3 regions of the Mesorhizobium sp. WSM4819 genome follow, and region 3 is predicted to be linked to each of the others. Evidence: riboswitches for the same ligand, from Rfam matches in the RefSeq annotation. Region 3 holds a riboswitch; each other region holds the start of a gene.
The links. A riboswitch is a leader RNA that binds a small molecule or an ion and turns the genes downstream of it on or off. The one in region 3 is predicted to bind cobalamin.

Region 1: another riboswitch for cobalamin. It lies ahead of AC0L18_RS07075 (CbtB domain-containing protein); the one in region 3 lies ahead of metE (5-methyltetrahydropteroyltriglutamate--homocysteine S-methyltransferase).
Region 2: another riboswitch for cobalamin. It lies ahead of AC0L18_RS13380 (aromatic ring-hydroxylating oxygenase subunit alpha); the one in region 3 lies ahead of metE (5-methyltetrahydropteroyltriglutamate--homocysteine S-methyltransferase).

Annotation. Positions count from the first base shown of each region.
Region 1 covers NZ_JBVVQO010000005.1:109,611-113,925, forward strand. Annotated here, with positions in the region: gene mgtE (magnesium transporter) at 1-261, shown strand, start outside; gene AC0L18_RS07060 (MerR family transcriptional regulator) at 398-784, shown strand; gene AC0L18_RS07065 (methyltransferase family protein) at 797-1,303, opposite strand; gene AC0L18_RS07070 (heparan-alpha-glucosaminide N-acetyltransferase) at 1,300-2,292, opposite strand; cobalamin riboswitch at 2,719-2,928, shown strand; gene AC0L18_RS07075 (CbtB domain-containing protein) at 2,966-3,145, shown strand; gene AC0L18_RS07080 (CbtA family protein) at 3,161-3,925, shown strand; gene cobU (bifunctional adenosylcobinamide kinase/adenosylcobinamide-phosphate guanylyltransferase) at 3,948-4,315, shown strand, end outside.
Region 2 covers NZ_JBVVQO010000012.1:36,594-40,908, reverse strand. Annotated here, with positions in the region: gene AC0L18_RS13385 (FAD-binding oxidoreductase) at 1-345, opposite strand, end outside; gene AC0L18_RS13380 (aromatic ring-hydroxylating oxygenase subunit alpha) at 369-1,616, opposite strand; cobalamin riboswitch at 1,730-1,932, opposite strand; gene AC0L18_RS13375 (DUF680 domain-containing protein) at 2,440-2,646, shown strand; gene AC0L18_RS13370 (DUF680 domain-containing protein) at 2,714-2,938, shown strand; gene AC0L18_RS13365 (DUF680 domain-containing protein) at 3,013-3,249, shown strand; gene AC0L18_RS13360 (ABC transporter ATP-binding protein) at 3,439-4,315, opposite strand, start outside.
Region 3 covers NZ_JBVVQO010000008.1:132,937-137,251, reverse strand. Annotated here, with positions in the region: partial or broken gene metE (5-methyltetrahydropteroyltriglutamate--homocysteine S-methyltransferase) at 1-1,934, opposite strand, end outside; cobalamin riboswitch at 2,050-2,248, opposite strand; gene AC0L18_RS10290 (adenosine kinase) at 2,643-3,635, opposite strand; gene metK (methionine adenosyltransferase) at 3,745-4,315, opposite strand, start outside.

The DNA of each region.
Region 1 (4,315 bases), on a different contig from region 3:
ATCAACGGCATCATCTTCGCCATCCTGATCGGCATCGTCGCCGCCGCCTGGTTCCGCGATCCCAATCTGGGCGGCATCATCGCCGCGGCGATGATCATCAACATGTTCGTGGCCGCACTTGCCGGCATCCTGATCCCGCTGCTGCTCGACCGGTTCAAGATCGACCCGGCCGTGGCTTCGGCGGTCTTCGTTACGACGGTCACCGACGTCGTCGGCTTCTTTGCCTTTCTCGGCCTAGCCACATGGTGGTTCGGCGTGTGAGCAACGCCCGCTCAATTGACTTTTACGTAAATGCTATGCGAGATTTTGGAACAGCCTCTGGCCGATTCTGACACGCGTGCGGATAGCGAGGCCGCATGGTTGGAACTCGCAGCGCGGCCGGGCATTTGGAGTGATGATGCGGGAATATTATTCGATAACCGAACTGACCCGCGAATTCGACGTTTCGACGCGGACGCTGCGCTTCTACGAGGACGAGGGGCTGGTGCAGCCGGTGCGGCGCGGCCGCACGCGGCTATTTCGCCCATCGGACCGGCATCTGATCCGCCAGATCATGCGTGGCAAGAGGCTCGGCTTTTCGATCAACGAGATCCGCGAAATCATCCAGATGTACAAGGAGCCGCCCGGCGAGGTCGGTCAGCTCAACCTGATGATCAAGCGCATCGAGGAAAAGCGCGAGGATCTGCGCCAGAAGCGCCGCGATCTCGAAGAGACCCTGGCCGAACTCGACCAGGCCGAAGAGTCGTGCGTCGAGCGGCTGGTGGAACTCGGCGTCAACACCTGATCGGCTGCTGCCTCAAATCCAGCGCCGCACCGTTTTCGCGTAATCCCGGTATTTCTTGCCGAATTTCGTTGCCAGAACCTTTTCCTCGCCCTCGACCGCCATTTTCTGCGTTGCGAAGGCGGCGATGATCGCCAGCGGCAGGAACCATACGTTCCCCGAGATAAGGGCGACGCCGATCATCAGCAGCGTGTTGGCCAGATAGATCGGATTGCGGCTGACGGCGAAGGGGCCCGATGTAACCAGATGGTCCGGCACGGCGTTCGGGTGGAGCGTCGTCTTTGCCCGGATCATGATGCGGATCGCCGAGAACCAGAGTGCGACGACGCCGAACAATGCCACCCAGCCGGCAGCGAACAGGATGTCGCCCAAAAGGCCGCCGATCCATGGCAGCGGATAAAGCAAGCCAAGCGCGATGCTGACGGCGATGGCCGCGACATAGATCAGCGGCGGCCACGGTATAAACCCCGGTTTTTGCTGTCCCGGTTTCTGTTGGCCCGGTTTCTGCTGATGGTCGGTCATTGTGCTCCTCCCTCCATCAAAGTGCCGTCGGCCTTGGCAGTGCAGGCGCCGGCGAGCTCGTCGAGATGCGCCTTCCATTCCGCAGCCTGGTCGTTGCGGTAGAGCCGATCAAGCGTGGCCTCGCCCTCGAGCGTATCGAGCATGCAGACACAATAGCTGCTGCAGAACTCCGTGTCGCGCGATTGCTCGCACGATGCCTGGCACTCTTTCAGGAAGGTGACCTGCCTGGTTTCGACCGCTGCCGGCATGACTTGCGAAATCAGCCAGAGCGAGCCGATCAGCACCGGCTGGTGGATCAGATAGAAGGCGAGGCTGTGCCGGCCGATAAAGACCAGCGGATTTGTCCAGCGGCCGGGCGTCAGGCCCGCCAGCCGCGTCAGCACGCCGGAGGCGAAGGCGAGTTTTGCCGCCGCGATACCGACAAGCACAGCGCCGAACCATGGAAACAGCGGGACATAATCGTTGGAGCGCGGGTTGGTTGCCGACAGGCCGACCCACCACAGGGCCGGATGATCGAAGATCTCGGACCTGAGGTAGAGCGGCGCGGTGATGACGAAAGCTGCGACAGCCAGCGTCAGCAGCGCCGGCAGCCGCAGAAACGCCAGGCCGAGCAGGCTGGCGAGCGCGATCTCGTGCAGGATGCCGAAGAAGATGAAACTGTCGGGTGTGGCAAGCCTGGTGGCGGCCGATATGGCGAGCGCCGCCCCGCCGACCATGGCGAAGCGTTTCCAGAAGCCGTTCCAGCGGATTTGCTTGCCATGGGCAAGGAACAGGCTGACGCCGACCAGGAACAGGAAGGTCGAAGCGATGCAGCGCGCGTAGAATTTCCACCAGCCAAAGGCAGTCAGGCCGGGATCGGTGTAGCCGAAGAATTCGAGATCCCAGGTGAAATGGTAGCTCGCCATGGCAAGCAAAGCGATGCCGCGGGCGACGTCGATAGCGACGATGCGCCTGGATCGGTCCTGAACGGCCGGCGTAGGAATGGTCATGGTCTCGCAATTCTGATTCAGTGCTGCAAGACGACTATCATGGTTGCCCCGGACAAAAGAAGACAGGGCCCATTGATGCCCAGGGCTTAGGCTAAAGCGCCGTATGCCGCTCGCAGCCAGTGGTCGAGGCCGGCGCCGCCCCTCATAGCCCTGCCGGGCGTTTCTCCCCGTAAACGGGGCGAAAGAGGCTGGCCGCAACGCCGGCTCCCTTCTTGCAACGCTGATGATTGGCGAGACCGCCGATGACAGCGCCCTCTCCCCGTTCTACGGGGAGAGGATGCCGGCAGGCAGGTGAGGGGCAGCGCGGACGATCGGCTTTCAACGTGTCAAGATCGCGGCGTCGAGGAACCAAGCTGGTCTGCCGGCACGGCGCATTCGCGCTGGTAGCTGGCGGAATTTGGTTTGCCGGGCGCGGCGATTCTGCCTATAGTCGCAGCCGTCGTCGGTTCCGTTTTGGAACCAAGAGGGAATGCGGTAGGGGCAAAATTCGCCCGATGCCGTGGCTGCCCCCGCAACTGTGTGCGGTAGTCCTCTCCATATGCCACTGAAGATTTTCTTCGGGAAGAGCTTCTTCGGGAAGGTGGGGAAGGGCGCTGATCCGCGAGCCAGGAGACCTGCCGGCGACAGGAGAACTGACTTCTATGCCCTCGGGTGGAGGGCGAAAGGACAAGACATGAATACCGCTTCCGTCTCGCTCGGCGCTTCCGTCTCCTCGCAGTCGCGTTTCGTGCAGTTGGCGCTTGCTGCATTTCTCGGCGTTTTCGTCATGGGTTTTGTCGGCTTCTCGCATATCGATGCGGTCCACAATGCCGCCCACGACTATCGCCATTCGATGGGCTTTCCCTGCCACTGACGAGGGGCTGACACCATGACACTGTTTCGCAACGTCGTGTTCATCGCGGCGATCGCAGGGCTTGTGGCCGGCGTCGTTCTCGCCTGCATGCAGGCCTACGCCACGGTGCCACTCATCCTCAAGGCGGAAGTCTACGAACAGGCCGGCGGTGGTCACACGCATGACCATGGTTTGTCGCCGGCCGCAGCAGGCAGTAATGCCATGAGCAGCGCCGTGCCGGCTGAAGCAGCCACCGCGGAAGAGGAAGGCTGGGCTCCGGCCGATGGCTTCGAGCGCTTCGCCTTTAACGTCGTTGCCAACGTCGTCACCGGCATCGGCTTTGCGCTGATCCTGGTCGCCGCTTCGGAATTCGCCGGCGGCATCGGCAATTGGCGACAGGGCCTGTTCTGGGGCCTTGCCGGCTTTGCCGTGTTCACGCTGGCCCCGAACCTTGGCCTGCCGCCCGAACTGCCGGCGATGCCGGCGGCCGATCTCGCCCAGCGCCAGATCTGGTGGACGGCAACGGTGGTGGCGACCGCGGCCGGTCTCGGCCTGCTCGCCTTTCGCAAGTCATTGCCGCTGGCGGTGATTGCCGTGGCGTTGATCGTGGCCCCGCATATTGTCGGCGCGCCGCAGCCCGACAGTTTCGAATCGCCGATCCCGGAAGGCCTGCACCACCAGTTCGTGGTGGCGGTGACGCTGACCAATCTGGTGTTCTGGCTGGTGCTCGGCGCTGTCGTCGGCTTGTTGCGCGGCCGCTTGACCGGCACCGCAACCAGCCTGCGCGACAGCCTTGCCTGATCGCGCTGCTCCAGGCAGCAAGCTGACCCTGGTCATCGGCGGTGCACGCTCGGGCAAGAGCGCGCATGCCGAAAGCCTGGTGAAGGCCTGTCCGGCGCCGTGGACCTACATCGCCACGGCGCAAGCCTATGACGACGAGATGCGCGAACGCATCGCGCTGCACCGGGCGCGGCGCGGCGAGGGTTGGACGACCGTCGATGCGCCGCTAGATCTCGTCGGCGCGATCGAGGCGCTGCCTGACGGCCGGCCAGTCCTGATCGACTGCCTGACGCTGTGGCTGTCCAACCACATGCTGGCCGAACGCGACATTGAGGCCGAATGCCGAGGGCTTGCGGATGTGCTGTCGCGGCCGCGCGGGCCGTGGTTCGTGGTTTCCAACGAGGTCGGGCA
Region 2 (4,315 bases), on a different contig from region 3:
CGCCGGCCCATAGGCCTTCACGTGAACGCCGGGCTTCAGATTGTCGAACATCCAGCGGGTGCCGAGGCTGCCGGCCTGCGCTTTCACCGTCACCGCGATCGAGAACGGCCTCGACGGCGAGGACGACAGCGTATAGGTCCGCATCATCGGGCCCTCGGTGGTCGGCAGTTCCAGCGTCACGAACTGCCCCGGTCTGTAGCGGAACCAGGTCTGGTTGTCAGAGCGGAAGGTGAAGGTCTTCACGTCAGGCGCCTCGTCGCTGACGCCGATGACTTCCAGCACCTGGAGCCTGTCGTTCCAGGGCGCCATCTCGTCGAGATGGCGGTAGAGGCCAAGGTCAGTCATCGCATTCATCCCCTTGACCTCGTTCAGGCGACGCTGCGCAGCGCCGGCCGCCCGGCCTCGGCAAGGCGCGGCCCGATGAAGGAGGCGTACCATTCGACGAACTGGATGACGCCGCCCTCATGCAGTTCCGAATAGGGGCCGGGCTCATAGGCCGGCGACAGGATGCCGAAGGCGTTTTCCTCGACAATGCGACGGTCCTGGTCGTTGGTCTCGGTCCAGACATGGGTGAGTTCGGCGAGGTCGTAATCGACGCCTTCGACCGCGTCCTTGTGGACAAGCCATTTGGTGGTGACGGCCGTTCCCGTGGCACTGATCGGCAGCACGCGGAAGGTGACGGCATGATCACCGAGGATATGGTTCCAACTCGTCGGATAGTGATAGAGCAGCAGCGAGCCGATACGGTCGGTCGAAACGCTGTCGGAAAGGTTCTTCTTCACCGCGCGTCGTCCCGTCATCGTGTAGCTGACGGCGTCGCGCAGCAGCGGCGCGCGGGTGGCGCGATACTGCCCGGCCGGATCGATGCGGAACTTGCTCGGCAAGCCCGCCGCCTCGCATTTCGCCCAGTGCGCGAGCATCTCTGGATCGCTGTCGGCGCCCTGCACGCCGGTCACGGTCGGCGCTTCCGGGAATGTCTTGCAGAGTTCCGGATGGTTGCCGGCGCAATGGTAGCACTCGCGGTTGTTCTCCCAGACGAGCTTCCAGTTGCCCTTCTCGACGATGGTCGATTCGAAGGCGATTTTTGCCTCGCGCAGCCGGTGCGGCAGCAGGTAAGGCTCGATCATGGCGCGCATCGGCGCGAAGTCGGCCGGCTCGTTGGCCAGGCAGATAAAGATGTAGCCGGCAACGCTTTCGCAAGCCACCGGCTTCAGGCTGAACTGGCTCTTGTCGAAGCCGTCTGCCATCTGGCGAGCAAACAACAGCCGGCCGTCCAGCTCGTAGGTCCACTGGTGATAGGGGCAGACCAGCTTCGCCGCAGTGCCCTTGTCGGCATTGCAGACACGGCTGCCGCGATGCCGGCAGGAATTGTGGAAGGCATTGATCTTGCCTTGCTGGTCGCGGACCAGCACGACCGGATAGTCGCCGATCTGGGCGGTGATATAGCTGCCAGCTTTCGGCAACTCGCAATCGTGGCCGATGAACAGCCAGTCGCGATACCAGATCAGCTCCATGTCGAGCTTGAAGAAATCTGGATCGGTGTAGAAGGGCTGCTCGAGCGAATAGCCTTGCCTGCGGCCGTGCAAGAGCCTCAGCATGTCGTTGCGCGCGTCCATGTCCTGTCCTCGTGTAAGGACTGAACTGGTGGTGATGGAGGGAGGACCGTTTGCACGCCGGCGACAGGGCCGGACGTGCATCATCCACCTCTTGACCGCCCACCGCGATCAGTCGAGTCTGAAAATCTCGGGCTGGTTTCCGGGCTCTGGAGTGTCCTTGCGGACTCGTCGCGACACCTTCCCAGGCTTGTGGCCCAGTGGTCTCCCGTTGCGACTTGAACTCCACCACCGTTGCGGGGGCAGCGCCGGGTTCTGACCGGCTTCCCAATTCTCCGCTTCGTCGTCACCAAGCGGCACCTGAGATGGCGTGATCTAATCATGCCGGCCGGCTGACTGCCGGCATGAAAGCGACATCGTATCCATGCGGCGCGACACCGCCGGCGAAACCTGCAGGTTTATATCTGCAGGGCTGAAACCCCACTTTGTCGGCGGCCATTGTCGGCTGCCGTGACATCGAATCCGACCCGCGGCGGAGACCAGGAAGGTTAACAGTTTACAAAAGTGACTATTAGCCGCTTCTAAAATCGAACCGAACGGTTCGTTTCTGTTGACAATGCGTACAGCATGCTGTGAACGCAGATCCGCCAATCCGTCAAATCATGAATGGCTAATTTTGAATAAGATATTGAAAACGAACCATAAAACCATGGTAGTAGATGCCTCTGGCACAATTTCAAGGTGTAGATTCTTGGTCCACACGGAACAACTTCGTGATTGGAATCCGCCGAATGGCCTTCCCACATCGGGGCTGTCCGAACGACGCGCGCATCCTCCCAAGACACGCCGCTAGACGGACTGAAGACCAAGATACTGGAGTACTAAAATGAAAAAGATCGCTCTTGCTGCCGTCGCCGTTCTGGCCATCACCGGCAGCGCCTTTGCCGGCAGCGACCATTATGGGTCCGACGCCGCCAACCAGCCGACTGCTTCGGTCGACAGCTCGTATACTGCCTCTGTCCAGACGCCGGCTCACGCTGAAAAGCAGCCCGTTGGCCAGGGCGCCGACCGCAACCTTTTCGGCAACAATTAGCAGCTGGTCCCAAACAGCAAAGTGGCGGTCCGCCACTCGGGATCTGAGGAACTCAGGAGTATTTGAAATGAAGAAGCTCATTCTTGCCACCGCCGCCATTGTGGCCATCTCCGGCAGCGCTTTTGCCGGCAGCGACAACTTTGGATCGAACGGCGCCAACCAGCCGGCCGCTGCGGTCGACAGCAACTCGTACACGGCTTCGATTCGGAATTCGGCTTCGGCGCAGAATCCGGTTCCGGCTGACGAGAAACCCGTCAACGGCAGCGACCGTAACCTGTTCGGCAACAACTAACAGTGCGTTCCAACAGCGGCGGCGGCATTTGCCCGCCGGGCTGGCGGAACCAAGAAAATCCAGGAGTTTTGAAAATGAAGAAGATCGTTCTTACCGCCGCCGCGCTTTTGATTGCTGCGGGCGGCGCTTTTGCCGGTAGCGACAACTTTGGCAGAACCGACATCAACAAGCAGGCGACCATCAACGTCGACAACACGCAGACTTCTTCGGTACGCAATACCGGCTCGCCGGTCTACAAGCTGCTCAACTCGTCGGGCGACGTACAGAAGTCCGCCCCGCAGGGCAGCGACCGGAACCTGTTCGGCCGCTAGCGCATCGGCCCGAAAATCGGTTCCGATTCTCGGAAAGCACGATGCGCAGGTTTAAAGTGTTGGAGCGTACCTTTGTGCGTCCACTTGGACGCACGTCTCACTAACAGCGACCGGAACGCACAAGAGTGGCGGCTTGCCCGCCGCTCTCGTTTTTGGGTCACCAAACATCCATCAGTTCGGCTGCTGCTCTCAGGCTGCCTTTGCTTCCGCTTTGTGGAGCGTGAATGAATGTCCGTCGGCATCGAAAATATGCAGGTCGCCGGCATCGGCATTCAAGCGCAGCGCAGCGCCGCGCTTGACCCCGACATTGCCTGGCAGCTTGGTGACCAGCGGCAGGTCGGCGCGGCCGATGTCGACATAGACGAGCTGGACCTCGCCGAGTTGCTCGACATAATCCACCGTTCCCTCGAAAAGATAATCCGCACCGGTGGCGATCGTCAGATCTTCCGGCCGCACGCCGAAGCTCACCGCAGCGCCCTTCACCGACGCCGGCGTGGCGATCGGCACCGTCGCCTTGCGCCCGCCGACATGACTGACGATGGTCGGGTCGCCTGATTTGTCGATCGTCGCCGGCAGGATGTTCATGGCCGGCGAGCCGATGAACTGGGCGACGAACAGATTGCCGGGTCTCTTGTAGAGCTCCATCGGCGTGCCGACCTGCTCGATATGGCCCTCCTTGAGCACCACGATGCGGTCGGCCAGCGTCATCGCCTCGACCTGGTCGTGGGTGACGTAGATCATCGTTGTAGCAGGCATCGATTCCTTGAGCTTGGCGATCTCGATGCGGGTGGCGACGCGCAGCGCCGCGTCGAGGTTCGACAGCGGCTCGTCGAACAGGAAGACCTTGGGGTTGCGCACGATGGCGCGGCCGATGGCGACGCGCTGGCGCTGGCCGCCCGACATCGCCTTGGGCAGGCGGTCGAGATATTTGGTCAGCTGCAGGATTTCCGCCGCCTGGCGCACCCGCTTGTCGATCTCGGCCTTGCTCTCCTTGCCGATCTTCATCGAGAACGCCATGTTGTCGTAGACAGTCATGTGCGGATAGAGCGCATAGGACTGGAACACC
Region 3 (4,315 bases):
CGGAAGCATTCGACAGCCCAGCCGAGATAATGTTTCCAGCCGGACTTCCGCAGGGGCAAGCCTTCGCGAAACGCGGCCTCATCGATCTGGATCACCCTTGCGCCAGCTCTTTCCAGGTCGGCCACTTCATCGCGGATGGCGAGCGCGATCTGGCGGCAGACCTCGGCGCGGGGTACGTCGTCGCGCACAAAAGACCAGTTAAGAATCGTCACTGGGCCTGTGAGCATGCCCTTCACCGGTTTTTTCGTCAGCGACTGGGCAAATTGCCACCAGAGGACCGTCATCGGATTGGGCCGCGATACGTCGCCGAAGATGATGGGAGGGCGCACGAGCCGGGAGCCGTAACTTTGCACCCAGCCATGCTGGGTGAAGGCGAGGCCGGACAGCTGCTCGCCGAAATGCTGGACCATGTCGTTTCGTTCGAACTCGCCATGTACCAGCACGTCCAGCCCGATCTCCTCCTGCCAGCGGACCGCCGCCTCGGTCTCCTTCTTCAGGAAGGCCTGGTAATCGACATAGCTCAGCCGGCCCTTCGCATGAGCGGAGCGCGCCCTGCGCACCTCGGGCGTCTGCGGGAAGGACCCGATCGTCGTCGTCGGGAACGGCGGCAGGCCGAGCGTGTCAGCCTGGACTCTGGAACGCTTGGCAAATGCGCTCTTTCGTTGCTTCATAGCGCCGTCAATGCTGATAACCCGCCCATGGACGAGCGGATCATGGACCTTTCCAGACATTGCGCGCGCCGCGGCCGCCTCGGCAGAAGCTTTCAGTGCGCCTGCTGCGGCCTCCCTGCCTCCGGACAAGGCTTGGGCCAGCACGAGCAGCTCTTCAGTCTTGTGGGCGGCGAATGCCAGCCACGAACTGACGTCCACATCGAGCGCAGTCTCCATCCGCAGGTCCATCGGCACATGAAGCATCGAGCAGGAAGGCGCAATCTCGACGCGATCCAGCGGCCAGCCGGCAACGATCGGCTTGATGCGGTCGAGAATGGCAGCTAGGTTCGCGCGCCAGACATTGCGGCCGTCGATCAAGCCAAGTGAGAGCACCAGATCCTTCGGTGCGAGCCGACCAACCGTCTCCAACTGCTCGGGAGCGCGCACGAGGTCGAGATGTAGGCCCGCCAGGCGCAGCGAAAGCGCGGTCTCCAGATTGTCCCCGAGCGGCCCGAAATAGGTAGCCAGCATAATTTTCAACTTGGGCGCGGCTTTCGACAGCTGGCCGTACGTGAATTCGAAGGCAGCTCGTTCGTTCGGGCTAAGGTCGAGCACAAGCGCCGGCTCATCAATCTGCACCCAGTCGGCCCCCGAGAGCTCCAGCCTCCGCAGGAGTTGATCGTAGACGGGCAGCAGCCGCGGTAGGAGCGCTATGGGATTGAAACACTGGTCGGGAGACTTCGCCAGCTTGAGGAAGGTGACCGGTCCAAGGATGACCGGGCGTGTATGGGCGCCGAGCTCTTTTGCCTCCAGAAAGTGATCGACTGGTTTCGTCGACGAGAGGGCGAATGCCTGATCGTTGCTCAGCTCCGGCACGATGTAGTGGTAATTAGTGTCGAACCATTTGGTCATTTCCATCGCGGTTACGCGCTGGCCCTGAACTGCATGCCGGTGACTGGCGCGTCCGCAACCCGCGGCATCGCCTTGCGTCCCGCGCGCCACCGCGAAATAGATGTCGAGCGGGACCTCGCCGCCCGTCCAGCCGTAACGAGATGGCACGGCGCCGACCATTGCTGCGGTGTCGAGCACATGGTCATAAAGTGAGAAATCGTTCGACGGGATTTTCGACACGCCGCGGTCGTGCTGCTCGCTCCAGCTGGCGGCACGGAGTGCCTTCGCCGTCGCCAGAAGGTTGGCGGCAGAAGATTTTCCGGACCAGTAGCTTTCGAGCGCGAACTTCAGTTCTCGCCGGCGACCGATACGCGGCACGCCAAGCGTTGCTATGGGAACTTGCTGGGAGACATTCATTCCATACCCCGATGCTTGGGGCGGGGACAAGGAAGGCGCTAGCAGGCCGGCATGAACGCCGAGCTGCCGCGGCCACCAGACACCCCGCCCGTGGACGTTGTTCACCGTGGCAGGTCTCCTGGCTCGCGGGTCACAGCCTCTGCCCCGTCTTCCCGGGGCAGTTCGCCCCAGTGACATTGGTGGGTTGGCTCGCCGCTTACAGTTGCGGGGGCAGCGCCGGATTGCACCGGCTTCCCTCTTAGCTCCGCTACGGCAACGCCTTGCGGAGAACCACGACATGCGGACAATCGCAGCAGCTCGCATTGTTGTCAATGACGTATAAAGAAATGTTTATGTGTTTATGTGAACCGTTCACCTGCGGCGTGTTTCCCAAGTCGCAGGTCGCAGTAGAGCTGAGCCATTTGCGCCACTCGCCGGTCTGCGCAGGCTGTGCCTGGCCGCTCGGGCAATCTGCCAATCTACGATCTCGGCTCAAAACGACTTTCGTCAAAAAAGGGCGTGTTGGCCATCATGATCGGCCGGCAGTACTGGCCCGAAGTGCGACAACGTCCTGAGCCTCAACAATCAGAAATTCGGAGAAAAACCGCCATCCTTCACGCAGGCACGCGACATTTCGATTTACCCGCGCCTGTCTGGACAGCCTGCACAACGGCAAGGTGGGCAGCACCTCGCGGAAATGCTCCCCTACAACAGCCCCGCCTGCGTGGCCTCGCGGCGCAAATTCTGCCGCGGCCTGGGGCCGATCTGCTGGATCACCAATCCGGCCGCCAGTGAGCCAAGGTCGCCGCAGGTCTGCAGGTCGCGGCCTTGCGTGTAGCCATGCAGGAAGCCGGCGGCATAGAGATCGCCGGCGCCTGTCGTGTCGACCAGTTCCTTTATTGCGGTCGCCTTGATCACCACCGTTCCGCCGCCGCGCACGATCACCGAGCCCTTTTCAGAGCGGGTCACGGCAGCGATCCGGCAATCCTTGCGGATCTGCGCCAGCGCCTCGTCGAACGACGCCGTCTGATAAAGCGATTTGATCTCGTGGCTGTTGGCGAAGACGATGTCGACCATGCCCGAACGCATCAGGTCGAGGAATTCATCGCGGTAGCGGTCGACGCAGAACGAATCCGACAGTGTCATTGAGACTTCGCGGCCTGCCGCGTGCGCCAGCTTCGCCGTCTGCCGGATCGCTTCCTTGGCGCGCGGCGGGTCCCACAGATAGCCTTCGAAATAGGTGACCGCCGCACCCGAAGCCTTGTCTGCTTCGACGTCCTCCGGCCCGAGCTCCATGCAGGCGCCGAGATAGGTGTTCATCGAGCGCTCGCCATCGGGCGTGACGAAGATCATCGAGCGCGCCGTCGGCGGCTCGCCGTTGAGCGGCTTGGTGTCGAAAGCAACGCCCTGCGCATGGATGTCATGGGCATAGATTTCGCCGAGCGGGTCGTTCGAGACCTTGCCGAAGAAGGCGGCGCGACCGCCGAAGGAGGCGACGCCCGCCGCCGTGTTGCCGGCGCTGCCGCCGGAGGCTTCGATCGCCGGGCCCATGCGGCTGTAGAGCAGTTCGGCGCGCTGTGTGTCGATGAGGTTCATCGCGCCCTTGATGATGCCGTTGGTCTCGAGGAATTCCTCGTCGCACTGGGCGATGATGTCGACAATGGCATTGCCGATGCAAAGCACGTCATATTTCGGCATCAATGTCTCCGCCAAAAACCCGAGCCGGCTTCTTGCCACGTCAGGGCCGGCCTGTTTTTGGCGAGTGTGGAATGGGTCGCCCTATGACGACGCATCCGATACCCTTGCATCACGCAGCTGCCGGTCCTGCCTCACGCAACAGGTCGTCAGCTCTGTCCGTCTTTTCCCAGGTGAACTCCGGCTCTTCGCGTCCGAAGTGTCCGTATGTCGCGGTCTTGCGGTAAATCGGCCGTAGGAGATCAAGCGCCTTGATGATGCCTTTCGGCCGGAGATCGAAAAGCTCAAGGACGGCGCGCTCGATTCTTTTTTCATCAATCTTTGCGGTTCCGAATGTATTGACGAGGACAGAGACCGGCGCGGCCACACCGATCGCATAAGCAAGCTGAACCTCGCACACCTCCGCAAGTCCGCTGGCAACGACGTTTTTTGCGACGTACCGCGCCGCATAGGCGGCCGACCGATCAACCTTGGACGGGTCCTTGCCCGAAAAGGCACCGCCGCCGTGACGCCCCATGCCGCCGTAGGAATCGACGATGATCTTGCGGCCGGTGAGCCCGCAATCGCCGCGCGGCCCACCGACCACGAACCGGCCTGTTGGATTGACCAGGAACCTTATCCTCGTCGTATCCAGATCGTCGTGAGGCAAGACCGGCCTTATGATCTCCTCAATGACGCCTTCG